DNA from 3 places in the Alteromonas sp. WD8-37 genome. Region 2 is predicted to be linked to each of the others. Evidence: predicted binding sites of a transcription regulator. Region 2 holds the regulator's gene; each other region holds the start of a gene.
What was found. Region 2 encodes FliA, which starts transcription of late flagellar genes. Its sites were predicted from a motif close to CTAAAGNTNNNNNNNNNNNNGCCGATA; they were not measured.
Positions count from the first base shown of each region.

Region 1 (10,792 bases), on a different contig from region 2:
AGGGTGAACACTAGCCACGTGGGGCGCGCAGTTGCGCCGAATCAATTCATTTAGTTTGCGTGCAGTTGTGCTATACTGCGCGCCGTTTTTCATCAAGGGTAGAAAGCCATGCAGGTTATCGAAGGTAATATCAGAGCCACCGGTAAAAAATTCGCGATTATTGTCTCTCGCTTCAACAGTTTTGTGGTTGAAAGCTTGTTGGAAGGTGCACTGGACACCTTAGAGCGGCACGGTGAAGTCAGCGATGGCGATATTACCCTGGTACGTGTACCTGGTGCCTATGAGCTGCCTATTGCAGCCAAAAAGGTTGCCGAAAAAGGTGAATTTGACGCGATTATTGCGCTGGGCGCTGTGATCCGTGGCGGCACCCCGCATTTTGATTTTGTCGCCGGTGAGTGTAACAAAGGGCTGGCCCAGGTTTCTCTGGAGTACGGCATTCCGGTTTCGTTTGGTGTTATCACCACCGATTCTATCGAACAGGCCATCGAACGCTCCGGCACCAAAGCTGGCAATAAAGGCGCCGAAGCGGCGCTGGGTGCGTTAGAAATGGTCAATGTCATGGGCGCGCTGGAAAGCCTGTAAGGATAGTTTGTGAAAGTTTCTGCAAGACGTAAAGCCCGTGAATTAGCCCTGCAGGGTATCTATTCATGGCAAATGAGCAAGAATGATATTGCTCAGGTGGAGTTAGCCCTGGCGACCAGCAATAATATGCAGCAGGTCGATATGGTGTACTTCCAGGCCATCCTACGCGGCGTGGCCCAAAATGCCTCGCGCTTTGATGACACCATCAAGCCGTATCTGGGCCGATTGCCTGAAGAGCTCGATCCTATCGAAAAAGCCATTTTGCGCCTCGCCACCTACGAGTTGGTTGAGCGTGTGGATGTGCCCTATCGTGTGATCATCAATGAGGCGATCGAGCTGGCTAAGGTGTTTGGCGCCGAAGACAGCCACAAGTTTATTAACGGCGCACTGGATAAAGCCGTGCGTAAACTGCGCGAACACGAGCGGTAAGCGCAGTCCGCCTCCCGGACTGCAATCTGTTTAATCCATCGAAAAGAGCATCGTGAAAGAGTTTGATTTAATTGGCCGCTATTTTGTCGATGGTGGTTATCAGCGAAAGGACGTTGTGGTCGGTATCGGCGATGATTGTGCGGTGACTACTGTTGCGGCCAATCAGCAACTGGCCACCACTACAGACACCCTGGTTTCCGGGATCCATTTTCTGGCCGACGCTCCAGCCAAATCTGTGGCCTATAAGGCTGTGGCGGTCAACTTAAGTGATCTGGCTGCCATGGGCGCAGAGCCGGCTTGGATTAGCCTATCGTTGGCCATCAGTGAAGTGGATGAGAGCTGGATGGCCGACTTTGTTGACGGCATGTATGAGCTGACCCGCTATTATTCAGTGCAATTGATAGGTGGTGATACAGTGCGTGGCCCCTTATCCATGACCATTACCGCCCAGGGCTTCATACCGCCGGGCAATGAACTTAAGCGCTCTACCGCGCGGCCGGGTGACTGGGTGTATGTCACCGGTCACCTCGGAGATGCTGCGGCCGGTCTGGCAATTTTACAGGGCGAACTGGATGCGGGTGAAGGTGTTCGTGATTATCTGGTTAACCGGCATTTGTACCCTACGCCTCGAGTGGCCGCCGGTACCGCGCTGCGACGTGTGGCCAGTGCCTGTATCGATGTGTCAGACGGCTTTTTAGCCGACCTGGGGCACATTCTTAATGCTTCAGGCTGCGGTGCCTGTATTCAGGTCGATAAACTGCCTATCTCCAGTCAACTCAATGACAGTGTTAGCCCCGATCAGGCCATTGAGTATGCCTTGAGCGGCGGTGATGATTATGAGCTGATCTTTACCGTCAACGAAGAACAGCGCGGTAATCTGGAAACCGCTTTGGCCAACACTGGGATTCGGTTTAGCTGTGTCGGTCAGATTACCGGCCACGCGAAAAAGATTGATTTGAAAAACAAAAATACTGCTTACCCTATCCCGGCTACACGCGGTTTCGAGCACACTGTCTGATGCAGCGCCAATATCGCGAGCGGGTGTCCATGCGAAACCCGATTCATTTTTGTGCGCTGGGTTTTGGCAGTGGCCTGGTGCCGGTGATGCCTGGAACCTTCGGTTCGCTGGCGGCGATCCCCTTGTTGATGTTATTGATTGATGCCAGTGATGGTGTGTTTGCCGGCCTGACGGTACTGGCCACGCTGGTTGGCATTTATCTATGTGGCAAGACCGCCGATGATATGCAGGTTCATGATCATGGTTCAATTGTGTGGGATGAAATTGCCGGGATGCTGTGCACCTTTATTCTAATACCTCTGACCCCGTTGCACCTGCTGGCCGGTTTTGTGCTGTTTCGGCTATTCGATATTCTCAAACCCTGGCCGATTTTTGTGATCGATAAGCGCCTGCATGGTGGAGTAGGGATCATGCTGGATGATATTCTGGCCGGGCTGATGGCCTGTATTTCACTGCACGCAATCTTATTGCTATGGCCGTTTTAATGGCGTATCGGATATAAAAAAACCGGCTCATGGCCGGTTTTTTTGTCTGTACCAACGGGGTATCAGTACGCCTGTACCTGGCGCACGATACCTGCTGTATCCAGGCCCAGTTCGGTGTACATTTCCTGCTGGGTGCCTTGCTCAATAAAGCGGTCCGGCAAGCCTAACTGCAGCACATGGGCCAGGCGTTTATCCTGTTGTAAGAACTCTACCACCCCGGCCCCGGCGCCGCCAGCAATACAGCCATCTTCCAGCGTGACCAGCAAATCGTGGTCATCGGCCAGTTGGCGAATAAGCGCTGCATCCAATGGCTTCACAAAGCGCATGTCCGCCACACTGGCATCCAATTGTTCAGCAGCCTCTAATGCGTAGGGCAGCAAGGTACCAAAATTCAAGATGGCCACTTTTTTGCCTTCGCGCAGCATGCGTCCTTTACCGATTTCCAATGCCTGCATCTCGGCCTGTGGGGTGACACCCATGCCGGCACCACGGGGATAACGCACCGCCGCTGGCTGATTAGCGCGATGACCGGTGAAAAGCATCTGGCGACACTCGTCTTCATCGCTGGGTGCCATGATCAACATATTGGGGATACAGCGCAGGAAGGCTAAGTCAAATGCCCCCTGGTGGGTCTGACCATCGGCGCCGACAATGCCAGCGCGGTCGATGGCAAACAAAACCGGCAGATTTTGCAGTGCCACGTCGTGGATAAGCTGATCATAGGCCCGCTGCAAAAAGGTCGAATAAATTGCCACCACCGGATGCAGGCCATCTTTTGCCAGCCCGGCAGCATACGTCACACTGTGCTGCTCGGCGATGGCCACATCACTATACTGGTCCGGGAATTGCTGGCTGAAGGCCACCATGCCCGAGCCTTCGCGCATAGCCGGCGTAATGGCCATCAATTTGGGATCCTGGCGTGCCATATCACATAGCCACTGACCAAAGATGGCTGAGAAGCTGGGCGCACTGGCTTTGGCTTTGGGCAGCGCATTGTCGGCCGGGTTAAATTTAGGCACTGCGTGAAATTTGATTGGGTCTTGCTCAGCCTGAGGATAGCCTTTGCCTTTGCGGGTGACCACATGCAGCAGCTGTGGACCTTTGAAGTTGCGCATATTACGCAGCGCATCCACCATGGTCCCTACATCGTGACCATCGATAGGGCCGATATAATTAAAGCCCAGTTCTTCAAAGATGGTTCCCGGTACTACCATGCCTTTTAAATGCTCTTCGGCACGGCTGGCAAATTCTTTGATCGGCGGTACATTGCTAAGGAGCTTTTTGCCACCATCCCGGATCTTGTTGAAAAAGTTGCCGGTCAACAAGCGCGCCAGGTGCGAATTCAGCGCCCCGACATTTTCTGAAATCGACATTTCGTTGTCGTTGAGCACTACCACCATATCTTTATTGATATCACCAGCATGATTCATGGCTTCAAACGCCATACCGGCGGTCATGGCACCATCACCAATGACCGATACCACCTTACGGCCTTTGCCTTCTTTTTCGGCTGCAACAGCCATGCCTAGCCCGGCACTGATGGAAGTGGAGGAGTGGCCGACTGCAAACGTGTCGTACTCGCTTTCACCTGGCCAGGGGAACGGGTGCAAGCCGTTTTTCTGGCGAATGGTGGACATTCGGTCCGCGCGCCCGGTAATGATTTTATGTGGATAGGCCTGGTGGCCCACATCCCAAATCAGGCGGTCGAACGGGGTGTTGTACACATAGTGCAGAGCCACGGTCAGTTCAACGGTGCCCAGCCCGGATGCAAAATGGCCACTGGACTGGCTGACACAGGTCAGCAAGTACTGGCGAAGTTCATCGGCCAGGCTTTTGAGTTTGTCCTGAGGCAGCTTGCGCAACTGCTCCGGGGTTTGTGCCTTGGCTAGTGTAGGGTAGTGGGTTAGGTCTAAACTCATTGGTTTTATTCTGTCTTGATGGGCAGCGCTGTTATCAGTGCTGGCGATTTACCATTAAATCGGTGAACGCTGCCAGATAGTCGGTATTGTAGGGTAAACTGTCCAGCGCTTGAAGAGCCTCGTCATGCAGGCGGGCCAGTTCTTGTTTGGCCTGCTCCATGCCCAGTAAGGCCGGGAAGGTATTTTTTCCCAGTCCTTCGTCTGAGCCCTGCGGTTTGCCCAGCGTCTGGGCATCGCCTTCCACATCCAAAATATCATCCTGAACCTGAAAGGCCAGGCCAATAATCTGGGCGAAACGTTGCAGCGCCTGCCGGGCCTCGGCATTGATGCCGGCCACCAGGGTGACCATGTCGACACAGGCCACCAGTAAGGCGCCGGTTTTTAACTGGTGCAGTTGGCGTAAGGTTGTAATGTCGATACTTTTGCCGGTGGCTGCCAGATCAATGGCCTGGCCGCCGCACATGCCACTGTAGCCGGAGGCTCGTGCCAGTAATGCCACCAGTGCCGCGCGTTGTTTACTTGCCTCAGCCGATAACGGCGCATCGGTCAGCACTGTAAAGGCCAGCGTCTGCAACGCGTCGCCGGCTAGAATCGCGGTGGCTTCATTAAAGCGGATATGGCAGGTTGGCTGGCCGCGGCGCAGGTCATCATCGTCCATGGCCGGCAAATCATCGTGCACCAGCGAGTAGCCATGAATGCATTCGATGGCCATACTGATAGCCGTCTGGTCCTGGACCGGCACATCCAGGGTGTTTCCCACCAGGTGAACCAGTAACGGACGCATGCGCTTGCCGCCTGCCAATAGCGCATAGCGCATGGCTTCTTTAAGTTCGGGAGCATGGTCGGGCAGGCCGGCGATCAAAGCTTGCAAACTGTCATCTGTTTGTTGTTTTACACGATGACGCAATGCATCAAAATTCATAATACAGACCTGAAATACAAGGGCCTATGCGGAATGCCGGCCCAGGGAAGCGCGCTATTGCGAGGTGTTATCGTCGGCAAAATCTGCCAGGGTTTCATTACCATTTTCAGACAGCAGCATTTTGACTTTTTGTTCTGCCTGTTCCAGCGCCTGCTGGCTGGCCCGGGATAAGGCGATGCCGCGTTCGAATTTTTGCAGTGCTTCATCCAGTGGCAAATCACCGTTTTCCATCTGGTTTACAATGGCTTCCAGTTCGGCCAGGCTTTGCTCAAAAGACGGGGCGTTGGTTGACTTAGTCACAATAACGGTTCCGCTGTTATGTAGATTAGGCGCACATTAACCGACAGGGCCGGACCGGTCAAATGGTTTGTCCAGTCATGCACTTGTCGCAGGCCGCTGTAGGGTAAAAAGTGCTGTGGAAAATACCTAAGTGAGCGGGTTAACACCGCAAATTGTAAGGCAGAGGTATAGAATTTTCACCAGATGCCGATAGTATACATGACACATTGTGTTCCGGTTACTGTTTAAGTCGGCGCAACACCTTTGGTGTTGTTCGCAACCAAATGATTTAGTGAGGATATTCCTGTGGATTTAGCAACCGTCATTGGCATGTTGGGTGGAATTGGCTTTATTGTCATGGCCATGATTCTGGGCGGAGACCTGGTGATGTTCGTCGATGTTCCCTCGGTGCTGATCGTATTTGGCGGAACCCTGTTTGTAGTGTTGTCACAATTTACCCTGGGCCAGTTCTTCGGCGCCGGCAAGATTGCCGGTAAAGCATTCATGTTTAAAATCGACACCCCGGATGAGCTGATCGAAAAAATTGTTGAGATGGCAGATTCGGCGCGCAAAGGGGGCTTTCTGGCGCTGGAAGAAGCTGAGATTGCCAACCCCTTTATGCAAAAAGGCGTCGACATGCTGGTAGATGGCCATGATATCGAAGTGGTACGTGAAACCCTGATTAAGGATATCTCAATGACCACCGAACGCCACGAGTTCGGTGTGTCTATCTTCAAAGGCATGGGGGATGTGGCTCCGGCCATGGGAATGATTGGTACCCTGATTGGTTTGGTGGCTATGCTGTCTAACATGGACGATCCGAAAGCCATCGGCCCGGCCATGGCCGTAGCCTTGCTGACCACCCTGTACGGCGCGTTTTTTGCCAATGTTATCTGCTTGCCTATCGCTTCTAAACTGCGCAACCGGGTGGAAGAAGAAAAGCTCAATCAAAAGCTCATCCTGGATGGCATCGTTGGCATTGCCGATGGCCAGAACCCACGGGTGATTGAAGGTATTTTGAAAAACTACCTGGCATCCAGCAAACGCGGCGACGCTGACGAGGAGTAAGCAGCATGGCACAACAGGAAGAATGCCCTAAATGCCCGCCCGAAGGTTTGCCCGCCTGGATGGGCACCTTTGCCGACCTGATGTCGCTGCTGATGTGCTTTTTTGTACTGCTGCTGGCGTTTTCGGAAATGGATGTACTCAAATTTAAGCAAATTGCCGGTTCAATGAAATTCGCCTTCGGGGTGCAAAACAAAATCGAAGTTAAAGATATTCCCAAAGGCACTTCGGTGATTGCCATGGAATTTCGCCCGGGTAAGCCCGATCCGACTCCCATCGAAACCATTCAGCAGCAAACCATGGAAGTGACCCAGCAAATGTTAGAGTTTCAGTCCGGCGAGGATGCCTCGGCCGGCGGTCGGCAGAAACAGCGAGGCGAACAGCGCGGTGGCCAGGCGCGGCAAACTGCCAGTGAACAAACATCCTCGGCGCCACAGGCTGCAGATAAAGACAAAGTCGAAGAGATGATGAAAAAGGTGGCCGAGCAGCTGCAAAAAGAAATTTTGGACGGCTCCATTGAGCTGGAAAGCCTCGGACAGCAAATTACTATTCGTATTCGTGAAAATGGCTCGTTTTCCGCCGGCTCGGCATTTTTACAACCACAGTTTAAACCGGTGTTAAAAAAGGTTGGGACAATTTTGGCTGATATGCCGGGCGAGATTGAAATTTCCGGGCACAGTGACGGCCAGCATATCGCCAATGAGTTGTACCGTTCCAACTGGGACTTGTCAGCGCAGCGTGCGGTAGCAGTGGCCGAAGAGGTACGTACGGCCACCGGTTTTGACGAAAAACGCATGAAAGTGGTAGGCAAAGCAGACACCCAACCGCTGGTGGAAAACCCGCAAACCTCTTCGGAGCGGGCGCAAAATCGGCGGGTCGAAATCAGCATCAATCAGGGCAAGCCTAAAATTTCCAAGCCCATTTCTGTATTGAGCGACGAGTAACTCTATTGCAGGGTTACTTCCACTGTGCGGTGCATCTTGAGATACAGCGTACAGCGGGTTTGTCGACCAACACCGTCTTGTTCACATTCACCAATTAGCCTGCCCGCAATGGCGCGGCAACTGCGCACATCAAAACAAACAAATAATCAACAAGTTGTTTACATTAATTCTGAAAGCGCTTACATTGCTCGTCGCATTGGCCGATAAACTCAACGCTGGGACGCCGGCACGGAATTTTAAAGGTAAAGGTATGTGGATGAAGCAAAACCTCGTGAGAAAAGCAGTTGTTTTAGCAATAGGCGGTATCATGACTCAGCCAGGGTTAGCCGCTGTATGTCAAAACCCGACCCCTGTATGGCAAGATGAATTTAACGGAACCGAACTGGATACCAGCAAGTGGGAGATCATGCTTGGTGATGGTTGTAGTTATGGCATCTGCGGTTGGGGTAATAATGAGCTGCAAAGTTACCAGGCAGAAAATTTATCTGTCGCTGATGGTAAGCTGACCATTACTGCGAAAAAGCAGCGCGTAAAAGGAAGTCAGTATACTTCTGGCCGAATCCGAACAGCAAATATGCCTAATGGCGGTGAATGGACTCACGGGCGCTTCGAGGCAAGTATCAAGTTGCCTACTGGCACGGGCATGTGGCCGGCATTTTGGATGCTGCCTACTGATCCCGCTGAAGGCTGGCCGATGAGTGGTGAAATTGATATTTTGGAGGCCACCGGCCAGGCCGATATGATCGCCTTTGGCACTCTTCATTATGGCAATCCGTATCCCAATAATGAGTGGACCAGTGGCCGAATTTTAAAGCAACCTGATCGTTGGTCGAGTGCGTTTCATGAGTTCGCCATAGAGTGGGAACCCAATGAAATTCGCTGGTATGTCGATGACATTTTGTACTCCGTCAAAACTCCTGAGGACTTGAGTGATCCTGGATTTTGGACGTTTGAAAATTACAGCTATCACTTTTTACTTAATATGGCAGTTGGTGGGAGTATCGGCGGGGTGGTAGACGATTCACAACTGCCTCAAACTATGGAAGTCGACTATGTGCGGGTGTACGACTTTGGGCAGCCTTCACTGTCCGGTCCCCACATTGTTGATGCAAATTCTCAGGCGACCTATCAGATTGTGGATGAAACAGGGACTGGCAGCAGTTATAGCTGGACGACTCCCACCCAGCAAACATCCAGCACTAATAGTGTCAGTGTCAACTGGGCGCAGCAAGGCGGAACTGTCTCGGTTGACATCAGTAATAGTTGTGGGGCCAGTACTGTAGCTATGGATGTGCATGTACTACCGGAACTTACCAGTGAACATGCTCTGGATGATTTTGAAAGTGATGGCGCTATGACGATCACTAGTTGGGAAGGGCAATACAATGAGGTACCCAACCCCTTACCAGACAGTGTGAATAATTCGGCCACCGCCCTGGAATATGTGCGAAGCAACGCGTCACTGTATGATGTGATCGCTGGCAGTACAGCAGTCATTACGGATGCTGGTCCCCTCATCAAGGGCAATAAAGCATTTTATATGGATGTCTATATGCCGGTTCCGTCAGTGCAGGAAGTCCTCATCCAACTTGAAGACAGCAGCCAGGCAACCGCGGACAACTATCCGTCCGGTCGGCACTCCAAATTTATTGCCCATACAGAAGCTGTGGCAGGTTGGCAGCGCCTGAAATTTAAACTGGAAGACAGAGTTGATGGCGGTACAACTGATACCGATGTAGATACTATCGTAATCCTGATCGCGCCTAACACGAACAATGGCGATACCTATTATCTTGATAATATTGAACTCTACGGCGCGGATGCCGGCCAGAGCGAAACCGCTACCACAGCTGTCGTGAGCAGTGTGTCTACCAGCACGGTCAGCGCTGGCAAGGGCATGAAAAAAGCGCAGGCTGTTGTTTCCATTGCAGATAACACCAGCGGGCCAGTGGCCGGCGCCACTGTCAATGGCCAATTTGGCGGAGACTGGAATGAGGTGGTGAGCGGCATCACAGATGCTAATGGCGAGGTTACATTTACCTCCTCTGGCGCATTATCTGGCAATGTTACAGCTAATTTTTGCGTAAGCGATGTGCAAAGCTCGCTGACATTTGATGCCTCAAATAGCAACGGGATGTGCCCTTAATCAACGCATCTGGCAGTAGGCAAAATAAAAAGGCTTACCGGGTGGTAAGCCTTTTGTTTTTACTGCTGAAGACGTTGCTACTACCCTCGCGTAATGGGCAGTCGGCATTGAGGTTTAGTCATCACCAGCTGCACCGCCGAAATGGCCCGTTCTAAAAAGCCGCCTTCGCAATATTTTAAGTAGTAGGTCCACATGCGCGCAAAGCGCTCATCATAGCCATCCTGCATCAGGGCGTCTTTGGCCAGTACAAACGCCTGGTACCAGTCATCCAGGGTTTTGGCATAGTCCAGCCCGATATCATGTAAATCGCGGATCATCAAATCACTGTAACGCTTCAAGTGGTCATTGATCACCAGCTGCGAGGGCAAAAAGCCGCCTGGGAAGATGTATTTTTGAATAAAATCCACACTATCGGCGTAGCTTTCAAAGCGCCGGTCGTCAATAGTGATAGATTGCAGCGCCATGATGCCGTTAGGTTTTAGCAGGCTGCTGCATTTGCTGAAAAAGTTGCCCAGATAGCGCTTGCCCACAGCTTCAATCATCTCTACCGACACCAGCTTGTCATACGAGCCGGTGAGATCGCGGTAGTCTTTTTTCAGCAGGGTGATTTTGTCCTGTAATTGCTCCCGTGCTACCCATTGGGAGGCATAGGCATACTGTTCTTCTGAGATGGTGGTAGTGGTAACCCGGCAACCATAATGTTTGGCCGCAAAAATGGCCAGGCCGCCCCAGCCGGTGCCAATTTCCATTAAATGATCATCGGGCTGCAGTTTTAGCTTGTTACACAAGGCTGCCAGTTTGTGTTGCTGGGCATCCGCCAGACTGGAGTTGGCATCTGGATAAATGGCCGAGGAATACATCATGCTACGATCTAAAAAGCGGGTATACAGTTTGTTACCCAAATCATAATGCGCTTCGATATTCTTTTTGGCCTGCTGAGCATTGTTACTGCGGGCAAAATGCTGCACCTTGTTAACCGGCATAGTCAGCCATTTAAATTTGT
Region 1 covers NZ_JBUZOV010000009.1:16,318-27,109, reverse strand. The annotation lists gene ribBA (bifunctional 3,4-dihydroxy-2-butanone-4-phosphate synthase/GTP cyclohydrolase II) at 1-14, shown strand, start outside; gene ribH (6,7-dimethyl-8-ribityllumazine synthase) at 109-582, shown strand; gene nusB (transcription antitermination factor NusB) at 592-1,011, shown strand; gene thiL (thiamine-phosphate kinase) at 1,064-2,029, shown strand; gene ACTUJZ_RS14910 (phosphatidylglycerophosphatase A family protein) at 2,029-2,514, shown strand; gene dxs (1-deoxy-D-xylulose-5-phosphate synthase) at 2,577-4,433, opposite strand; gene ispA ((2E,6E)-farnesyl diphosphate synthase) at 4,468-5,355, opposite strand; gene xseB (exodeoxyribonuclease VII small subunit) at 5,410-5,655, opposite strand; gene pomA (flagellar motor protein PomA) at 5,941-6,702, shown strand; gene ACTUJZ_RS14885 (flagellar motor protein MotB) at 6,708-7,643, shown strand; gene ACTUJZ_RS14880 (family 16 glycosylhydrolase) at 7,798-9,789, shown strand; gene ACTUJZ_RS14875 (class I SAM-dependent methyltransferase) at 9,870-10,792, opposite strand, start outside.
Region 1: a site for FliA is predicted at 5,821-5,847, ahead of pomA (flagellar motor protein PomA). Genes of this name have one in related genera too.

Region 2 (10,792 bases):
CGCCAGAGGTGAAAGAACTGGGCTGGGATGATGTACAGCAGGTCGACACCGTGGGCTTAGAAGTTGGCTATCGCCTGATCCCGCTGGTCGATAAGTCCCAGGGCGGTGAGCTGCTGACCCGCATCAAAGGTGTGCGTAAAAAGCTGTCACAAGAGCTGGGCTTTTTAATCCCGCCGGTACATATTCGCGATAACCTCGATTTAGATCCTAACGCCTACACCATCTCCATGTTAGGTGTGACCATTGGCGATGCGCAAATCAGCCATGATGAAGAAATGGCGATAAACCCCGGGCAGGTATTTGGTAGCCTGGATGGTCGCGTCACCAAAGACCCGGCTTTCGGCCTGGATGCTGTGTGGATCAAGCCCAATCAGCGTGAGCATGCTCAGACCTTAGGTTATACCGTGGTAGACGCAGCTACCGTAGTGGCCACCCATTTATCTCAGCTGCTGACCAACAATGCCTATCAGTTATTAGGACACGAAGAAGTGCAGCAACTGTTGGATATGCTGGCCAAAACCAATCCCAAACTGGTGGAAGGGCTGGTGCCGGATATTCTGCCGCTCAGTACCGTGGTCAAAGTATTGCAAACCCTGTTGTTTGAAGGGGTGCCTATCCGCGATATGCGCACCATCGTGCAGACCTTGAGTGAATATGGCACCAAGAGCCAGGACCCGGATGTACTGGTGTCGGCGGTGCGTATTTCCCTGAAGCGTTTAATCACCCAGGAAATCTGCCAGGGCACACCGGAAATCCCCGTCATAACTCTGGCGCCAGAGTTGGAACAGATGTTGCACCAATCCCTTCAGGCAGGAGGGGAAGATGGCGCCGGCATCGAACCTGGCCTGGCTGACCGCTTGCAAAAATCATTGCAACAGGCCAGCCAGCAACAGGAATTGTCCGGTGAACCAGCAGTACTGCTGACATCTGGCATGTTACGCCCGGTACTTTCCCGCTTCTTTAAATATTCTGTGGCTGGCCTGAATGTACTGTCGTACCAGGAAGTACCAGATGACAAACAAATAAAAATTGTCAGCTCAGTGGGTCAATAATCTGACGCGGGGCATGAGTAGAGGTTGCAATGAAAATCAGACGTTTTTTTGGCAAAGACATGCGCGAAGCAATGAATGCAGTAAAAGCCGAGTTAGGTGGCGAAGCTGTGATCATGTCCAACCGCAAGGTAGCCGACGGGATTGAACTGGTGGCAGCCTACGACAAAGAACCCGAAGCCAAGCTAGCCCCGCGTAAAGCCCCGGCGGCCAAATCCACCTCAACATCAGGCGGCACGCCCAGCTTAAGCGAAATCATCGGCGATGATGGCCCGGATACATTGCGCGCGCTGTTGGAAAAGCAGGTAAATAAAAATGTTGAGCGTCAGCAGGCTGAACGTGCCCAAGCTGCAGCCCCTCAGCGTCAGCCAGAGCCTCAGCAGCAACAAGTACCTCAGCGCCCGTCACAACAATCAGCGCAACCATCTGCGTCGCGTCAGGCCCCGCACAATGGCTTTAACTTTTTTGACGATGAAAATGAATTAGATTTAGAGCGTTCGCAGTCAGCCCAGGAAGCGCCCACTCAATTTACCGGCCAGCCGGTTGCACACAGCGGCAACACCAGTGAACTGGATGCCATCAAGGAAGAGCTGGCCTCTTTACGTAATGTGCTGCAGTTTCAGGTGGCCGGCCTGATGAACGACAAGCAGCAGCGCCAGAGCCCGACCCAAAGCTATATGATGCAGTGTCTAGAAGGCATGGGCTTAAGCTACAGCCTGGCTGAACAACTGGTGAATTACACACCAAAAGAATACAACGAACGCGAAGCCTGGATTTATCTGCTTAACCTATTGGCTAATCGCGTCAATGTTTCTGGCAATGATATTCTGCAACAAACCGGCGCGGTAGCGCTGGTGGGGCCAACCGGAACCGGTAAGACCACCACTGTGGCTAAACTGGCTGCACGCTATGCGCAAAAATACGGTGCCGATCAGGTGGCGATGATCACTATCGATACCTACCGGATTGCAGCTTATGAACAACTGGCCACCTATGGCAAGATTATTGGCTGTACGGTACGTAAGGCCCAATCCAGTGAAGAACTGGCCGAATTATTGTTCCAGCTGCGTCACAAGCGCATGGTGTTGATCGATACTGCTGGTTTTAGCCAGCGTGACAGCCGCTTGATCAAGCAACTGGCAAAGTTTGACGGTGGCCAGATGCAACCGGTGAGAAAATACCTGGTGGCGCAGGCAAATACCCAATATCCCGCATTACAGCGTATCATTCACGCCTACGATGCAGTGAAATTGGACGGATGTATTTTTACCAAGCTGGATGAATGTTACAGCTTAGGTGAGGTGCTCAGTGTAGCCATTGAACATGCGCTGCCGGTCAGTTATCTGACCGATGGCCAGCAGGTGCCCGAGGATATTAAAGTGGCAGATGCAAAATCTCTGGTCTCTGCTGCGGCAAAGCTTTATAAAAAGTATGGTTTGACTCATACTAGTGCCAGTAATATCGGAAATTCAGCACAGGCAGTATGATTGAAGATCAAGCGAGTAGCTTACGAAAGATGAATCAGTCACGATTAATTAAAGTCATCGCCGTTACTGGTGGTAAAGGTGGGGTAGGGAAAACCAACATTACCCTGAATACAGCCATTTCCATGGCCAAGCAAGGCAAGCGTGTAATGGTATTGGACGCTGACCTTGGCCTGGCCAATGTGGACGTGATGCTGGGCCTGCGGGTGGAAAAAAATCTCGCCCATGTGTTATCCGGCGAATGTACCTTGGATGAGGTACTGGTGACCGGCCCCCATGGTATCAAGATCGCACCGGCCACTTCCGGTACCCAGTCTATGACCGAACTGACACCCACCGAGCATGCCGGGTTGATCCGCGCGTTCAGTGAGTTGCGCTCGCAAATTGATGTATTGATTGTGGATACCGCCGCCGGGATCTCAGACATGGTATTGAGCTTTTCCAAAGCGTCACAGGATATCATGGTGGTAGTGTGCGACGAGCCAACCTCCTTAACCGATGCCTATGCGTTGATCAAAATTTTGAACCGCGAACACGGGGTGTTCCGCTTTAAGATTGTGGCCAACATGGTGCGGGACATGCGCGAAGGCCAGGAGCTGTTTAATAAACTCTCCAAGGTCACCGGGCGCTTTTTGGATGTGGCGCTGGAGTTAGTGGCAACTGTACCGTTTGACGAAAATATTCGTAAAGCAGTGCGCAAACAAACGGCCATTGTCGATGCCTTTCCCGGCTCGCCAGCAGCCCAGGCCATTACCCGTCTGGCGGCCAATGCCGCACAGTGGCCCATTCCGAATCAACCGGGCGGGCATCTGGAATTTTTTATTGAGCAACTTGTCGCCGGCAAAGCAGTAGGAATGCAGCGTTGAACAACAAAGCGGCCGCTTATCAGCAGCAAACCAATAAAGCCCAGCTTGTGGAGCGGCATGCGCCGCTGGTCAAGCGTATCGCCCATCATCTGATGGCGCGTTTACCCGCCAGTGTGCTGGTGGATGACCTGATTCAGGCGGGCATGATTGGTTTGTTAGAAGCGGCCAAAAATTTTGACGGCTCAAAAGGCGCCAGCTTTGAGACTTTCGCCGGTATCCGTATCCGCGGTGCTATGCTGGATGAAATCCGCAAAGGCGACTGGACGCCGCGCTCGGTACATAAAAATGGCCGCGCCATTACCGAAGCCATCAATGAAGTAGAGCGGGAAACTGGCGGCGATGCCCGTGATGTGGACATTGCAGCCAAGCTGGATGTATCACTGGACACTTACCATCAAATGCTCAATGAAGTAAATGCCGGCAAACTGGTGGGCATTGAAGACTTAGGCGTGTCGGAAGATGTGATCACCACCCCGGCTAATCAGGGGGCTGACACCCCGTTGGAAGATTTGATGCAGGGCGCGTTTCAAAAAGCGCTGGCCCATGCCATCACCACGCTGCCCGAGCGTGAAGCGATTGTGCTTTCGTTGTACTATGACGAAGAACTTAACTTGCGGGAAATCGGTGAAGTACTGGATGTCAGTGAGTCTCGCGTCAGCCAGATACACAGCCAGGCAATGCTAAAATTAAAAGCTAAAATGCAGTCGTGGCGTGCCGATAACTAACCAAACCTAGAACGATTTATAATAATTACTATCCCCGGTGGAGGCCATTTTGGACAAAAATATGAAAATTCTTGTGGTAGATGATTTTTCTACGATGAGACGAATCATAAAGAATTTATTGAAGGATCTGGGCTTTTCCAACATCCAGGAAGCGGATGACGGAAGCACTGCGTTGCCGATGCTGCAACAGGGCGATTTTGATTTTGTGGTGACCGACTGGAATATGCCAGGCATGCAGGGCATCGACCTGCTGCGGGCGATCCGCGCTGATGACAAACTCAAGCAGCTACCGGTGCTGATGGTGACTGCCGAAGCCAAAAAAGAACAAATCGTGGCTGCCGCTCAGGCAGGCGTAAATGGCTATGTGGTAAAACCCTTTACCGCCGCTACCCTCAAAGAAAAATTAGATAAAATCTTCGAACGCTTAGGGTAATCCAGCTGTTCTGACAGACACAGAGGAAAACTGGATGTCGACCAATGTCAATGTGCCTATTTCATTAGAAGAAGCGCGGCAGCTTGTGACTTACCTGGAGCAGGGCGATAACGCTGCTGCTCACGGCCTGCTGGAAGCGATATCTACCAAAGAATCCATCGAGCTGTTTGCCGAAGTGGGCAAGCTAACGCGCCAGCTGCACGATGCCTTGAATAATTTTCAACTGGATGAACGCATTGTTGGCCTGGCCAATGATGATATTCCAGATGCCCAAACCCGCCTGACCTACGTGATTGAGGAAACGGAGAAAGCCGCCAACACCACGATGGATGCGGTGGAAGCCAGTATGCCGATCGCCGAGTCGTTATCCGGGCGAATTGACAGCATCATGCCAGAATGGAAAAAGCTGATGACCCGCCAGATCGAGCTGGGCGAGTTTAAAGCCTTATGCGGCGATATCGATCAGCTGTTAAGCGATGCATCATCCGAATCCGATCGTCTTACCGCGCTACTGACCGAAGTGCTGATGGCCCAGGGCTATCAGGATCTGACCGGGCAGGTGATCCGTCGGGTTATCGAGCTGGTCAAAGAAGTGGAAGACAGCCTGGTGAACATGCTGACCATGTTTGGTGAGCCTGAGGTCAGTGCTGCCGAAGCATCGGCAAAACAACAAAAACAAAACGAAAAAGTCGAAGCAGAAGGGCCGATCATGAATGCCGCAGAACGCGACGACGTTGTAAAAGGTCAGGACGATGTTGATGACCTTTTGTCTAGCTTAGGGTTTTAAGGGAGCGGGCTGATGGCGTTTGATTTAGACGAAGATATTTTACAGGACTTTTTGGTAGAGGCCGGTGAGATCCTGGAGCAGTTGCAAGAGCAGCTGGTGGACCTGGAAAATCACCCCGAAGACAGTGATTTGCTCAACGCAATCTTTCGCGGTTATCACACAGTAAAAGGCGGCGCCGGTTTTTTATCGCTGACCGAACTGGTGGAGATTTGCCACGGTGCCGAAAATGTTTTTGATGTCATGCGCAATGGTCAGCGCACCCTGACCCCTGAGCTGATGGACACCATCTTACAAGCCACCGATGTGGTGGTGGCCATGTTTGAAAAGGTCAAATCCCGTGAGCCGCTGGAACCAGCGGACCCGGCCCTGGTGGAGCTGTTACATCAGCTAAGCACCCCAGAAACCCCGGATGAGGCGATTTTTGACAATGCCAGCCGGGCCGGTGCCCAGCCTGCTACCCCGGGCAATCTGGATGACAACCTGCAGCAGGTGGTAGAGCAGACACCGCAAGCTCCGGAAGTGGCAGCGATGTCGCCATCCGCCGGTGGCAGTATTGATGAAATTACCGAAGACGAATTTGAAAAGCTGCTGGATGAACTACACGGCAGTGGCGCGCCCGGGCGCGCCGCCAACCCGGCTGATGCTGTGGCCGCAACCGAGAATAAACCGGTGTCTGCCACCGCCGCGCCGGCCGGTAGCGGGGATGATATTACCGATGATGAATTTGAAGCACTGTTAGACGAGTTGCATGGTAAAGGCCAGTTTCAGGCTGCAGCCGAGCCAGCCCCGGTAGCCACGTCCAGCGCTGCCCCGGGCGGCAATAATGATGAAATCTCAGATGATGAATTTGAAGCGTTGCTGGACCAGTTACATGGCAAGGGCCAGGGCCCCACAGCCAAAGATGCTGAGCCGGCCGCTACCAGTCAACCTACCAAGGCCGAAGATGCTGTGGATACGGCTACCACCCAGGCGGTGAGCGCCGCCAAGCAACAGCAGGCAACCAGTACTTCGACACCTGCCGCGGCCAGTAGCCCGGCACCGGCCTCAGCCAATGCGCCGGCGGCAAAAAAAGAAGACAAAAAAACGGCAGCTACACCACCGGCCGAAACCACAGTACGGGTCGACACCAAGCGGCTGGATCAGATCATGAACATGGTGGGTGAGCTGGTGCTGGTGAGAAACCGCTTACTGAGCCTGGGCATCAATACCAATGATGAATCCATGACCAAAGCCATTGCCAATCTGGATGTGGTGACCGGTGACCTTCAAGGCGCGGTGATGAAAACCCGCATGCAGCCAATCAAAAAAGTGTTTGGCCGCTTCCCGCGGGTTGTGCGTGATTTGGCTCGCAGCCTGAAAAAAGAAATTACCCTGGAACTGGAAGGCGAAGAAACCGATCTGGATAAAAACCTGGTAGAAGCCCTGGCCGATCCCCTGGTGCATCTGGTACGCAACTCGGTAGACCATGGTATCGAGATGCCGGATGACCGTCAGGCATCGGGTAAACCACGCATGGGAACCGTGCGTTTGTCGGCATCACAGGAAGGCGATCATATTTTGCTGAGCATCGAAGATGATGGTAAAGGCATGGATCCCGCCAAATTGAAAGATATTGCGATTAACCGTGGAGTATTAGATGCTGATGCTGCTGCACGCATGTCAGATGAAGATGCCTTTAATCTGATCTTTGCACCTGGGTTTTCAACCAAAACCGAAATCAGTGATATTTCTGGTCGTGGTGTGGGCATGGATGTGGTGAAAACAAAAATCACCCAGCTCAACGGTACCATTAATATCGACTCACAACTGGGAAAAGGCACCCGTTTAGACATTAAGGTGCCGTTAACCCTAGCGATTTTGCCTACCTTAATGATTATTGTCGGCAAGCAAACCTTTGCGCTGCCGCTTGGCGCGGTCAGCGAAATCATCAATATGGATGTCAGCAAGACCAATACTGTCGATGGCCAACTGACCATGATTGTGCGCAAAAAAGCCATCCCGCTGTTTTTCTTAGGCGACTGGCTGATCCGTGGCGGTAAAGCGGTGGACCGCGAAAAAGGCCATGTGGTGGTGGTGCAAATCGGCACCCAGCAAGTCGGCTTTGTGGTAGATGCGCTGATTGGCCAGGAAGAAGTGGTGATCAAGCCGTTGGATGCGCTGTTGCAAGGCACCCCGGGAATGGCGGGTGCGACCATCACCTCAGATGGCGGCATTGCGCTGATCCTGGATATTCCCGGTCTGCTTAAGCGCTATGCGAAGCGCAGCTAAGCATGCGTCAGCACAAGCAGGCAGCGTCACCAGGCAAGCATAATAGTAACAAGGGTGCAGTAAAACATGGCGTTTAAAGTGTTGATTGTGGATGACTCCAGTTTTTACCGCCGCCGGGTTCGCGATATTTTAAATGCTGATCGCGATCTGGAAGTGGTAGGAGAAGCCGCCAACGGCCAGGAAGCCATCGACATGATCAGCCGGTTCAATCCGGATGTGGTGACCATGGATGTGGAAATGCCAGTGATGGATGGGATCAGCGCGGTCAAAGCTATCATGCAACGCCGCCCGCTGCCCATCATGATGTTTTCCTCGTTAACCCATCAGGGGGCGCAAGCCACACTGGACGCGCTGGAAGCCGGTGCGCTGGACTTTTTACCCAAAAAGTTTGAAGACATTGCCGGCGAGCGTCAGGAAGCTGCCGCCATATTGCGCACCAAGGTGCGCTTGCTGGCGCGCCGTGGTGGTGGGATCCGGCGTGCAGCCATGCCTGCCGCGCGTGGGGATGCCATCAGCATGCCCCGCAATGCACCCAAATCGGCGTTTATTCGTTCTTCATCAGTATTAAGCGGCCAGGCCAATGCCCCGGCGGCGCCTGCTCCGGCGCCCGTTACCTCGGTAACCCGTTCAGGCAAATCCTACCGCTGTCTGGCGGTCGGCGCCTCCACCGGTGGCCCGGTGGCGTTGCAAAAATTATTGATGCCGCTGCCGGCTGATTTTGCCCACCCAATCATCTTGGTGCAGCATATGCCCGGCACCTTTACCCAGGCATTTGCCCAGCGTCTTAATAGCCAGTGCAAAATTCAGGTACAGGAGGCCAGCGATGGCGATGTACTTAAAGCCGGCCATGCGTATCTGGCACCCGGTGGCAAACAATTGCGGGTAGTGTCGCGTCAGGGCCAGGCCGTGGTGCAGATTAGCGAAAGCAACGAGGATAATTTTACTTACAAGCCCAGCGTGGATGTGACCTTTGCCAGCCTGCCTCAGTGCTATGGCGGCGATGTGCTGGGCCTGATTTTAACCGGCATGGGCGCCGATGGCCGCGATGGCTGTCAGACGTTGCGCGAACGCGGGGCTACCATCTGGGCTCAGGACCAGGCTTCGTGTGTGGTATATGGCATGCCGCAGGCCGTGGCCAAAGCCAACCTTGCCCACAAAAGCATTGGCATCGACCATATGTCGGCGTGTGTGCAAACCGAAATGGCCACAGGATAAGGATCCGGGCCGGTGAAGATCTGGACAATTGCCAATCAAAAAGGCGGGGTGGGCAAAACCACTACCACCGTGACCCTGGGCGGGCTGCTGGCCACCCAAGGCCAGCAGGTCTTGTTAATCGACACCGATCCCCATGCGTCACTGAGCTATTATTTCGGCATTGATGCCGACCGGATCCATGCCTCGGTGTACGATATTTTTATTAATAAAGCCACCCTTGATGCCGATACAGTGCTTAACTGTCTGTGCCCGACCCGGGTAGATGGCCTATATGTGCTACCTGCCAGCATGGCGCTGGCCACCCTGGACCGCAAGATGGGCAGTGAACCAGGCATGGGCCTTATTTTGAAAAAAGCCCTGGCCACCGTGCAGGACAAATTTGATGTGGCGCTGATTGACTGCCCGCCGGTACTCGGTGTGCTAATGGTCAATGCACTGGCGGCCTGTGACAAGGTGATTGTGCCGGTGCAGACGGAATTTTTGGCCCTTAAAGGGCTTGATCGCATGATGCAGACCCTGGTGATCATGGGGCGTTCGCTGAACAAGCGTTTCAACACGGTTATCTTACCCACCATGTTTGACCGACGCACCAATGCAGCGATTAAAGCCCAGGCCAGGCTGATGACAGACTATGCCGGTGATGTGTATGCCGGCATGATCCCGGTCGACACCCGCTTTCGCGATGCCAGCCAGGCGCAATTACCCGCCTCCGTGGCGTTTCCCAAAGCGCGCGGTGTGCAGGCCTATGCAACATTTTTAGAGACCCTCGTAGAGCAGGCAGTAATATGAGTAAGCACAGTCCGTTAGGCCAGGAAGCCGTGATGCAGGAGTATCTGGACAGTCTGCTGCACGAGCCGGTTGTCAGCGAGACAGTGGCGCAAACCACGGCGCGTTTGTTAGAGCAGGCGCAGTGGCCGGATGCCGAAGAACCTGTTATTGCGCCGGTCAGTGAGGTAGCCATCCCAGCGGCGTTTGAAGAGGAGCCGGTGGTGGCGACGCCTGTGACACCGGTGGTCGAAGCCTTGAACCAGCCTCAAGACGATGCAGAGGGCGAGCCTGTTGCAGCGTCGGTACAGGCCCTTAAAGGTCAGCTGGACGAGACCTTTCAGGCGTTGTTTTTTGATGTGGCCGGGCTCACTCTGGCAGTACCGCTCATCACCTTAGGCGGGATTCATCAGCTGGAAAAGGTGGGGCCGCTTATTGGCAAGCCAGCCTGGTTTAAAGGGGTGATGCTGCACCGAGAACAAAAAATCAATGTGGTGGATACGGCCCGCTGGGTGATGCCGGAAAAATATGATCAGACTATGGCGGATAATCTCAATTATCAGTACCTGATCATGCTGGGCAACAGCCTGTGGGGGCTGGCCTGCGACAAGCTGGTTAATACCGTGACCTTAACCAAAGATGATATTAAATGGCGGGAAAGCCAGGGCAAACGCCCCTGGCTGGCCGGCATGGTAAAACAAAGAATGTGTGCGTTAGTTGATGTAAATCAGCTAATATCAATGCTAAACAAAGGGTTAGGCAGCCAGGACTAACTGTCTGAACTATCGGAGCCAGGTTCATGAGTGAAGAAAGAGCAATCAACAATCCCCCTGACAGCAACGATCAGGTGTTGCAATGGGTAACCTACCGTCTGGGCGATGAAACATACGGCATCAATGTGATGCAGGTGCAGGAAGTGTTGCGATACACCGAAATCGCCCCGGTGCCTGGCGCGCCGGATTATGTGTTGGGCATTATCAATCTGCGTGGCAATGTAGTCACTGTCATTGATACCCGCGCCCGCTTCGGTCTGGCCCCGGCCGAAACCACCGACAATACCCGCATCGTGATTATCGAGTCTGATGAGCAGGTGGTGGGCATTCTGGTAGACAGTGTGGCCGAAGTGGTTTATCTGAAAACTTCTGAAATCGACAGTGCGCCGAATGTGGGCACCGAGGAAAGCGCCAAGTTTATTCAGGG
Region 2 covers NZ_JBUZOV010000002.1:506,366-517,157, forward strand. The annotation lists gene flhA (flagellar biosynthesis protein FlhA) at 1-1,052, shown strand, start outside; gene flhF (flagellar biosynthesis protein FlhF) at 1,082-2,536, shown strand; gene ACTUJZ_RS07725 (MinD/ParA family ATP-binding protein) at 2,533-3,399, shown strand; gene ACTUJZ_RS07730 (RNA polymerase sigma factor FliA) at 3,396-4,124, shown strand; gene cheY (chemotaxis response regulator CheY) at 4,174-4,557, shown strand; gene ACTUJZ_RS07740 (protein phosphatase CheZ) at 4,592-5,344, shown strand; gene ACTUJZ_RS07745 (chemotaxis protein CheA) at 5,357-7,612, shown strand; gene ACTUJZ_RS07750 (protein-glutamate methylesterase/protein-glutamine glutaminase) at 7,679-8,827, shown strand; gene ACTUJZ_RS07755 (ParA family protein) at 8,840-9,616, shown strand; gene ACTUJZ_RS07760 (chemotaxis protein CheW) at 9,613-10,365, shown strand; gene ACTUJZ_RS07765 (chemotaxis protein CheW) at 10,392-10,792, shown strand, end outside.

Region 3 (10,792 bases), on a different contig from region 2:
GTTGCACGATGCGCTATCCCGAACCCGAGTGGCCGAAAGCGATGTGATTGCCAAACTACGCGAAGCCAATGTGCTCGAGTTGTCTCAGGTGCGCGCGGTTATCCTGGAAACCACCGGCGATATTTCTGTGCTGCATGGGGATAACTGTGAAAGCAAATTACTGGCGGGGGTGAAAATGCCGGATTAGTCGTTGCCCTGCTCTTCCAGGCATTGCGCCCACAGCGCCTGCGCGGCCACCGACATGCTGTTGCGGCTGGCCCTTATCATGCCCACCTGCCGCACCAGTGGCTGGTCGGCCAGAGGCAGGCAAACCAGGCCGTTGCGCTGCATTTGCGCCTGGCACAACTGTGGCACCACCGACACCCCCAGCCCTTTGGCGATTAACTGGCCCACCGAACCGAGCTGACCGGCTTCTGCCACAATCACCGGTGCCTGGTGCGCGCTGGCCAGTTCATCGGTCCAGCGACGGATTGAAGAGCCACGATTCATGGCCACAAACGGGCTTTGCAATAACTGGCGGGTGCTGACTGTTTTTGCACTGGCCAGAGGATGAGTCGGATAAAGCACAGCAATAAAGGCATCGCTAAATAAGGGGGTAAACACCAGGCCGTCGGTATTGTGCGGCTCAAAGGTAAAGCCCATTTCGGCCTGGCCGGCCAGCACGCTATTGATGGTGGCTTCCATCACCACATCGAGAATACGCAGCCGGATATTGGGGTATTGATGATGAAAGCGGGTCAGTAACGCTGGCAGACGGGCTTCGGCAAACGATGGCATTGCTGCTACGGTCAGCTTGCCCTGGCGCACCGCAAACAGATTCTGCATTTCTTCGAAGGTTTCATCCCACTCATCCACCAGCCGCCGGGCACTGGGCAGCAAGGTCTGGCCTTCCGGGGTCAGTTGCACGCGCCGGGTGCTGCGGCTGAACAGCTTGCCGCCCAACTGCTCTTCCATTTTTTTGATAGCACTGGACAGCGCGGGCTGGGTCAGGTGGAGCTTCTCTGCCGCCTCAGCAAAAGTAGCCGATTCGGCGACCCGCAAAAATGCCAGCATGTTGCGATAAGAGATGGCCATAATTGATAAATTTATCTTATTAATATTGATATAAAATTAATTTTACAAAATTTTATCAAGCACTGATACTCTTAACTCACCTTTAAAAACAATGCATAAGGAGCGTCACATGTCAGGTTTCGATAAAGTCGTCACCAGTTATGAAGCGGCGATGGAAGGCCTTACCGACGGTATGACGATCATCGCCGGCGGCTTTGGGCTGTGCGGGATCCCGGAAGGCCTGATTGGCCAGATAAAAAAAATGGGCACCAAAGATCTTACAGTGGTTTCTAACAACTGCGGTGTGGATGGTTTTGGCCTGGGCGTGCTGCTGGAAGACCGCCAAATCAAAAAAATGGTGTCTTCTTATGTGGGCGAAAATGCCTTGTTTGAAAAGCAACTGCTGGCCGGCGATCTGGAAGTGGAACTGACGCCGCAAGGCACTCTGGCAGAGAAGATGCGTGCTGGTGGCGCAGGTATTCCGGCGTTTTTCACCGCCACCGGTTATGGTACGCCCGTGGGTGAAGGCAAAGAAGTGAAAGAATTTAACGGCCGCCCATATATTCTGGAGCCGTCCATTACCGGCGATTTTGCCATCGTCAAAGCCTGGAAAGCTGACCGCTTTGGCAATTGTGTGTACCGGCATACCGCTCGCAATTTTAATCCGATGGCAGCTACTGCCGGCAAAATTACTGTGGTAGAAGTCGAAGAAATTGTTGAGCCTGGTGAACTGGATCCGGCCCACACCCATACGCCGGGCATTTATGTTGACCGGGTGATTCAGGGCACATTTGAAAAACGCATCGAGCGTAAAGTACTGGCAAAGGAGGAGCGCTAACATGGCTTTAACCCGTGAACAAATAGCAATGCGTGTAGCGCAGGAATTTAAAGACGGTAGCTACATTAACCTGGGTATTGGTATTCCGACGCTGGCGGCAAACTATGTGCCGGACGGGGTACAGGTCATGCTGCAATCAGAAAACGGCTTATTGGGAATGGGTCGCTACCCTACTGAGGCTGAAGTGGATGCTGACATGATCAATGCCGGTAAAGAAACGGTCACTGCCATCAAGGGCGCTTCTATCTTCGATTCTGCTGAAAGTTTTGCCATGATCCGTGGCGGCCACGTGGATTTTACCGTGCTAGGCGCGTTTGAAGTGGATGTGCATGGCAACATCGCCAGCTGGATGATTCCGGGCAAGTTGGTCAAAGGCATGGGCGGTGCGATGGATTTGGTGGCCGGCGCCAAGAATATCATCGTCACCATGACCCACGCTGACAAGCACGGCAATTCCAAATTGCTACCAGAATGTACGCTGCCGCTGACCGGGGTTAATTGCATTACCCGAATTATCACCGATTTGGCAGTGCTGGAAGTCAAAGACGGCGCTTTTCATTTGCAGGAACGGGCACCGGGTGTGTCAGTGGATGATATTCGCGAAAAAACCGCAGGGAAACTGGTGGCCGAGGGCGACATTCCCGAAATGCAGGTACAGTAGCTACCGTATGCGGCCGGCAGCAGCGCCCGGCCGCGCTTTTGCTCCTTTAATTTCACCCCGCCTTCAGGGATAATGTGCCCATTATTTATTAAAAGGCATGCACTCTTGCACATCAGCGATCTTCCTGTTCATCACAAAATCATTACCAAGCTGCAGGCAAAAAGCTTTGAGACTCTGACCGAGATCCAGCAACAAACCATAGCGCCGGCTATCAGCGGCAAAGACATCATTGCGTCCTCGCAAACGGGTTCAGGCAAAACTCTGGCATTTTTGATCCCGCTGGTGCACCGCTTACTCAGCCAAAAAGCGCTGAGTAAAAAGGATCCGCGGGCACTGATTTTGGCGCCAACCCGGGAGCTGGCTAAGCAGGTGTACGTGGAAGCTAAAAGCCTGACCAGCCAGTTGAACATCGGCTGTGCTCTGGTGGTAGGTGGTGAAAATTATAATACTCAGTGCAATGTACTGCGTAAAAACCCGGCCATTGTGGTGGGCACTGCCGGACGAGTGGCTGATCATCTGCTGGATAAAAGCTTTTTCTTAAATGGCCTGGAGCTGTTGGTGTTTGATGAGGCTGATCGTATGCTGGATTTAGGTTTTGCTGCGCAGCTAAATATCATCAATCAGTATGCCGATCACCGTAAACGGCAGACCATGTTATTTTCGGCCACGCTGGATAACCTGGAGCTAGCGCATCTGAGCCGCTCGTTATTACGCGCACCTGTGCGTATCGCGGTGGGCCAGGCCAGTGCCGCGCACCAGGATATCGAACAGCATATCGTGCTGGCCGATCATGTGGAGCACAAAGATGCTCTGCTGGCGCAGATACTGGATGAACAAGACTACAATCAGGCTATCGTGTTCACTGCTACCCGCGAAGACACTGACCGGCTGTGTGCTCTGCTTAATGCCCATCATCGTGAGGCGATTGCTTTGCGTGGTGATTTACCGCAAAACCAACGCGCCCAGATCATGAGTGAATTTAGCCGTGGCCAGCATTCGATTCTGGTCACCACCGATGTGGCTTCCCGTGGCCTGGATTTGCGTAAGGTTGGCCTGGTATTTAACTATGATTTGCCCAAGCAAGCCGATGAATATATTCACCGAATTGGCCGTACCGGCCGTGCCGGTCATAAAGGCACCGCCATTTCATTGGTCGGGCCACGAGACTGGCGTAGCTTTGAGGCAATCCGGGATCAGGTCGACTATGCGCTGGAAGCCACCAGTCACGAAATCCTGCCGGCTAAGTTTACCGGCAAAAAGCCCAAACGTACTTCGGCGCCGCAGACGGATTCCGAGTCTTCAGCCAAACAGGCTCAGCGCCCGGCGACAAAACGTCAGCCGGTCCGTAAGCGCCGGGTGGATACCACGGCTGGGGAAGATGTGGGCAATCTGCCGATAAAGCGTAAAAAGCAGGTGGACCCATCCCTTGATCAGGATGACGAAGACGAAAATTGATCACTGGCGCTCAGTTTTCGTCTGGGCGCCAGACATTCACCTAAAAAAAACTGCACCCACAAAAAAAGCCTGCAATTGCAGGCTTTTTGATATCTAGACAGACTAGCTTAATATTCCCACCAGCCTTCCTGCCACCAGGAAAGAAACTCGTCAAAATCAATGTAGCCGTCATCATTGCTGTCGATTAGCTTAAAGCCTTCTTCAACATGACTGGCTTTGGTTTTGGGCGACAACACTGTCAAAAGTTCGATAAATTCCGGCAGGTCAATCTGACCATTACCATCGCGGTCGAAAAAACTAAAATCGCTCTTTATTTCAGCAATTTTTTCTTCTGAAAGTTGGGCGTTCACTGATTATCCCTATTACTCACGGCTAAATACAATAAATTCAGTGTAACGCCCTCAATGCTGGCTGTCTATGCTTCTTTTTGCTTTGCCTGCAGGGCGCGTTCACGCTGTTCCTGCGCTTTTTGCAGACGGCGCTTTTCCATGGCTTCGCGGGCCTCGGTGCCCACATGCTCTTCATTACGTTGCTTGGCTAGCTGCACCTGTTTTTCACGCTCACGAAACCGCGCCAGTTGCTCTTCAGAGTGGGTACCATAGCAATGCGGGCAGCTAACTCCAGCTTCATACTGAGCCGACTGTTTGTCTGCTTCGGTAATTGGCAGGCGGCAGGCATAGCACGCTTCATACTGGCTTTTTTCCAGCTGATGATTCACCGCCACCCGGTTATCAAACACAAAGCAATCACCTTCCCACAGCGACTGTTCCTGCGGCACATCTTCCAGATACTGCAGAATACCGCCTTCTAAATGGTAGACCTCTTCAAAGCCCTGTTCTTTCATATAGGCGGTGGATTTTTCACAGCGAATGCCACCGGTACAAAACATGGCCACTTTTTTATGCTTAGACGGGTCCATATTCTGTTTTACATAATCAGGAAACTCGCGGAAGGTTTTGGTTTTAGGGTCCACCGCGTGCTTAAAGGTGCCGATATCAATCTCATAATCGTTACGGGTATCGACCACAAATACCTCAGGATCGCTGATTAGTGCATTCCAGTCCTTAGGCTTCACATAGCTACCCACTGTCTTGCGTGGGTCGATCCCTTCCACACCCATGGTGACAATTTCTTTTTTAAGCTTGACCTTGGTGCGGTAGAACGGCTGTTCTTCATGCAGCGATTCTTTTACTGAGATCGGATTAATACGGGCATCCTGATTCAGCCAGGCCAGTAAGCCATCGATGGCATCACGGGTGCCTGACACAGTACCGTTGATCCCTTCAACTGCCAGCAGCAGGGTGCCTTTGATACCCAGCTCTTCCATTTTGGCCTGAAGCGGCGCACGTAATTGTTTAAAATCTTCCAGCGCAACAAATTTGTACATTGCGCAGACAACATATTGAGACATAGATTGAATAACCTTTGCGAGTTGGAACGTAAAACCAGTGCAAATTGCGGCGGCGAATATAGCAAAAAATGCCGCTGATGGCCAGGCCAGCCTAGGCCAGCAAGGCGCTCGAGCTTTTTACAATGTCATCCAACAGGCTCGGATCGGTAGGTACCGCTGCTGTGGCCAGCGTGTGTTGCAGGCGGCGCTGGGTGGCATAACTGCAGTTCGCCACAACCTCAGGGGTTAAGTGACCAGGGTTATCATGGCTGTGTAGCGGGTCGGGATGCATGGCCCGCCACAGCATCAGACTGGCTGTGTCACCACTGGCCACTAGCTGGCTGTAGCGATTAACCGCGTCGATACCGGCGCTTGCTGTGTGCGGCGCGCGCCGGTAATAGTTGGCCGGTAAGCTGGCCGGTTGCTGGGGTGCCGGATCGGGCGCAAACCGTGCGGCCTCACCACCGGGTTGCAGGTGCATGGCCAGAAACAAGGCAAATTGTGACGGATCCCCGGTAGCCCGGTTCAATTGACCGTGCCAATCCAGATTGCCTTTAAATACCGATTCGGGCGATACTGCCTGTGTCACAAATTTCTCCTGCTGCTCTGGGGTTATATCGGTTTTGCCGCTAAAATCTTTAATACAGACTGTCGGCTTTCGGTACTGATCCGCTTACCAACGGCATTCTGAGAACAAAAAGGACTGTTTTGTTGTACGAGCTTATGTATGAATTATGCTGATAAACGGGTGTTGATTGTGGAAGACCAGCGCCCGTTTTTATTGTTGCTACGCGGGTTAATGAATTCCATGGGTGCCACCGAAGTGGTGACCAAGTCATCAGCCGAAAAAGCCCTGGCGGTGTGCCGCAAGCAAGCCTTTGATGTGGTCATTGCCGATTTGCATTTGGGCGCTGATCAAAAAAATGGCTTTGAGTTTGTTGAAGAACTGCGTACCCGCCAGCTCATCCCGCCCAGTGCGGTGGTGGTCATTATCAGCGCCGACAGTGCCCGGCCTGTGGTATTAGGCTCCATTGAGCGGCGCCCGGATGATTATCTGATCAAACCCTTTTCCCAGGCGCAGCTTAAAAGCCGGCTCAACCGGGCATGGAAAAAGCGTCAGGCGTTGCTACCGGTGTTTCGTGCAATTGATGAAGGCGATCGCCCTACTGCGATAGCTGCCTGCCAGGCGTTGCTGGCCGAATCGGGCAGCTACACACACACTGTGGAATTGTTACTGACCGAACTGTATTGGCAAACTCAACAATATGAACAAGCTCGGGATGTGCTGGCCCCTTACCAAGGGCAGGCCCAGTCGCAATGGATGCAGATTGCCTTAGCCCGCACTTATTTGTACCTACAAGAGCCAGACCAGGCTCTGCAATTATGTGATAACGTGCTGGAGCAAAATCGCTTTAGTGCCGATGCCTACGACATTATTGCCGGGGCCCGCATGGCCAAAGACGATGGGGCTGCTGCCATCGAGGCGATCAACCAGGCCATCAAGTTGTCGCCCTATTCCCTGCCCCGTCACCTTACTGCCTGTGATATTGCGCGCCAGCACCGTGATTTCGAACTGGCCAGTACAGCCAGCGGGGCCATCTGGCAGTTGTCCAAGCGCAGTGTGCATCAACATATTGGTTACTGGTGCGGCTATATTCGCAGTATGCTGGATGTGGCTGAATTTGCCGAGGACAAACGGATCCGAAATCGCTATCAGCAGGATGCCATACTTCATTTGCAGCGCGGTCGTAACGATGAAGTGGTCCAGCGCTTAAAAGACGATGTCGACCTGACTATTTTTGAACAGATGATGATGGCCCGGGTAGCCACCATAGATGGTAAACTGCAGGATGCACGTCAGGCCCTGTATGACTCTCAGGATGATATCGCCAGCCGCTATGACCAGTGCCCGCCGGTGTATGTGCCCGATCTGGTAAAAGTCATGCTAGATTTGGGTGAATACGATGAAGCCCAGCCGTTGCTGGCGCAGGCCAAAGACAGCCACAGTCAGTTGGACGCGCCCGGCCTGGCCGCCATTGAACATAGTGCGCAGCAAGCCAGCGCCAGACATGCCTTGTATTTGAAGCACAACCGCCAGGGCATAGCGCTTTATCAGCAAAACAAATATGAAGATGCCCGAGTGGAATTTAGTCTGGCCCAGGAGCATGCTCCGGTAAATACCGGCGTAGCACTTAATCTGATCCAGTGTATTTTGAAGCTGCATCAGCAACAAGGGGCCTGTTCTGCCGAACTGATTGCCGAATGCCGCCGGCTGAACAAATGGCTGCGGGATACGCCCTTACGGGCCCATCATCAGGAAAAGTTCGACGATTTAAAAGACGAGTTGGCCGCGCTGTTGAATTAAACTGCTTTTTTGCGCCCTGCATGCTGCAAAGAACGTAAAGCCGCCGGCATTTGGATATTGACGCTTTTTTCCAGCGTTACTTCCGGGTTGATTTGCTGGACTGCCTGCACTACTTCACGCAGGCTACAGCCATAGTGGGTCGATAATTCATAAAACTTACCATCCAGAGTCACCAGGCCCTTATGCAATAACCCCGGCCCTTTAGGTGACATATTGCGGCGATATTCAAAACAACGGATATGCTTTACCGGCACACAAAAGCTGCGCTGCGGATCGTCCGGGTAAAATAACGAAAAATTTTGTTGGGTCAGACAGATTTCAAATTTTGCCGGATGTAATTTGAGCCAGACAATCAGTGCGATGAAAAGCGCAGCGATGGCAGCAAGAATGGATGAGGAGATAATCACAAAACCACTGGAGACTGGCAGCTCAGCCAAATACCACAAGACAATCAGGCCGCCAATGTAGGTTAGACAGCACAAAGCAATGTTGCGCAGAATCTCGGCCTGGTGCTGTCGGTTGCGGGAAAAATGATAAATAATTTGTTCACTCATGGTGCTACATCTGTACGCTGCCTGTACTTTGAGTATAGTGCGAGATCTGTCTAAGCGTACAAATTTTGCACCATCAAGCTGTGGAGGTGTGCTCCGGCGTCAGGTCGGCTCGAAAGGTAAAGCGGGTCTCATGCTCGTCAGAGCCCACTGTCAGTACCCCCTGGTGGGCTTTGGCAATTTCCGCTGCAATAAATAACCCCAGTCCTAACCCTTTGGCATTACGCTGACCGGCTTCGCGCCAGAATGGCTCAAAGATATGACGCATTACTGAATCTGGGATGGGTGTGCCGCCGTTAGCAACTTCAAGATGCAAACTATCTTGTTCCAGCCAGGCGCTGACCTGCACCGGTTGAGCCGGATCGCCATGCACCAGTGCGTTGACCAGTAAATTCGACAACAGCTGACAGATGCGCGCTGGGTCACAAAAAAAGCGACCGCTGATGGTGATATCGGTTTCTACACTGTGGTCAGGATATAAACTGGCCAGCTCCGATACCGTATGTTTCAGGTAATAGGCAAGCTTGTCGGTGGTGGTACAGGTCAGCGGGATCCCACTGCCCATTTTACCGTGGGTAAAATCCATCACATCACTGATCAAACGTGAGATGCGCCGGGAGCTGGACTCCATCTTGGACAGCACTGCTGCAGCCTGGCCTTCACTGTGTTCTTTTAACAGCTCGATCCCCATTGAAATAGAAGAAAGCGGGGTGCGCAAATCGTGGCCGAGCACCGCAATGTATTGCTCGCGTAACTTAGCGGTTTGTTGCTCATCCAATAAGGCTGTCTCCATCGAAGCCAGACGCTTGCCACTGTCAATCTGGCACGAAATCAGCCCGGCAAAAGAGCTGATCATGCTTTTGAGTTTATCGGTTTTGATTTTATTAGGCAGGGGGTCCAGGCCACACAGTGTGCCAAAAAATTCACCTTCGCTGGAATAGATCGGATACGAAAAATAACTTTCGATACCAAACATTTTTGGCACCGGGTGATCGTGATACACTGGATCGGTGGCGGTCTCATCGATAAAGATCGGCTTAGAAGAGCGCCGCACCTGATCACACATCGTGGTAGTGATGTCCAGCTCGTCACCCGGCTGTAAATTAAACTCGATGTTATCGAGCACAGCACAGGTGGTCCAGGTGGTGTCAGTGACTCTAGCCACACAGACAAAGCGTAAGTTGGTCGCATCTGCGATCATCTGCATTATATGTGGCACAGCGTCTATGGACTGTATCGCCTGCACATCCTGCTGGTGAGCTTGGTTCATACCTGCTGCCTGAACTACGATGAAAAAAATGGTAGCGTAAGTATACGGTCTCTGCCTGTACAGGTCGACCTTAGTCTGCTACACATCACCGCAAATCTTCTATGGTTTCCAGCCAGTTATCCACTTTGTCCAGTAGATGCGCTTTTTGGTCGGCATTTAAGGTTTGTACCAGCTCAGTAGTCAACTCCAGCGACAATGCGCGATTGCTTTCGCGTAATGCCAGGTACTCCTGGCTGCGATACGCATCAGGCTCCATCATCAGGCGGGTCATCTTGTCGACAAAGCGGGCTTTATCGTCGCGCTGGATGAATAAACGCCGCGCCGCATTTTGAATGGCACGCCGGTATTCAATCCACAGTAAACCGGAGCGCTGAAACTGCGGTGCATAGCGGCCAATAATCCGCTCCTGAGTATCGGTCAAATCTCCCATGCGGTCTTCGAATTCCTCTTCGACCTGCTCGATAAGATCTTCTTTTAGCTCAGCAGCACTTTTGTCGCGACGCTCCAGAATTTCCTCTTCTTCCTCACGATTTTCTTTTTCCAGTGCCGCAAATAAATAAATAACCTGCTCATCGGTCAGCTCACTGGCCAGTTCGGCCAAATCCGGGGCCAGTTTGACACGCAGGGTTTCCACGTGCTGACGGGCCTGCTCCAGATGATAGGCAATGGTTTGTTTATCCAGAGCATCATTTTTAATATGCGCCCGCAGTTGCTGTAGCTGCTCCTGATAGGCTGGCAATTCTTTACTGCGGTGCCAGTCAATCCAGCGGGCTAAATATGCATCAAATCTGTCTTCCTGGTGATCCGACAGCTCCACATAATCGTCCATATACCAATAGATCAGCCAGTCGAGGTTGTCGTAAGCTAATTTCGAGGAGCAGCCCATTATCGACAGGCTAGCGAAAACAATTAACAGCCACTTTTTCATGCATCTTCCTGAAATGAGTTTAAAGGTGGTTTTAACCGGCGCACCGTGCGCTGGCCAGCGGTTTAAGTATCAGCGTGTACGCTAAGCTATTTGTAGCATATACAAATTTTGCCATTAATATTGATCAAAAAGGTTTCAAATTGTGAGCAAACACATTGGGGTGTTGACTTCCGGCGGCGATGCCCCGGGTATGAATGCCTGCCTGCGGGCTATTGTGCTGGCAGCTGACCGTGCTGGTCATCAGGTATCGGGATTTTTACGCGGCTACAACGGCTTGCTGG
Region 3 covers NZ_JBUZOV010000001.1:607,547-618,338, reverse strand. The annotation lists gene ACTUJZ_RS02800 (DUF421 domain-containing protein) at 1-187, shown strand, start outside; gene ACTUJZ_RS02795 (LysR family transcriptional regulator) at 184-1,074, opposite strand; gene ACTUJZ_RS02790 (CoA transferase subunit A) at 1,184-1,891, shown strand; gene ACTUJZ_RS02785 (CoA transferase subunit B) at 1,893-2,552, shown strand; gene ACTUJZ_RS02780 (DEAD/DEAH box helicase) at 2,658-4,007, shown strand; gene ACTUJZ_RS02775 (EF-hand domain-containing protein) at 4,115-4,357, opposite strand; gene trhO (oxygen-dependent tRNA uridine(34) hydroxylase TrhO) at 4,423-5,418, opposite strand; gene ACTUJZ_RS02765 (VC2046/SO_2500 family protein) at 5,510-5,986, opposite strand; gene ACTUJZ_RS02760 (response regulator) at 6,125-7,762, shown strand; gene ACTUJZ_RS02755 (hypothetical protein) at 7,759-8,316, opposite strand; gene ACTUJZ_RS02750 (GAF domain-containing sensor histidine kinase) at 8,390-9,583, opposite strand; gene ACTUJZ_RS02745 (DUF6279 family lipoprotein) at 9,669-10,511, opposite strand; gene ACTUJZ_RS02740 (ATP-dependent 6-phosphofructokinase) at 10,654-10,792, shown strand, end outside.
Region 3: a site for FliA is predicted at 6,013-6,039, ahead of ACTUJZ_RS02765 (VC2046/SO_2500 family protein). Genes of this name have one in related genera too.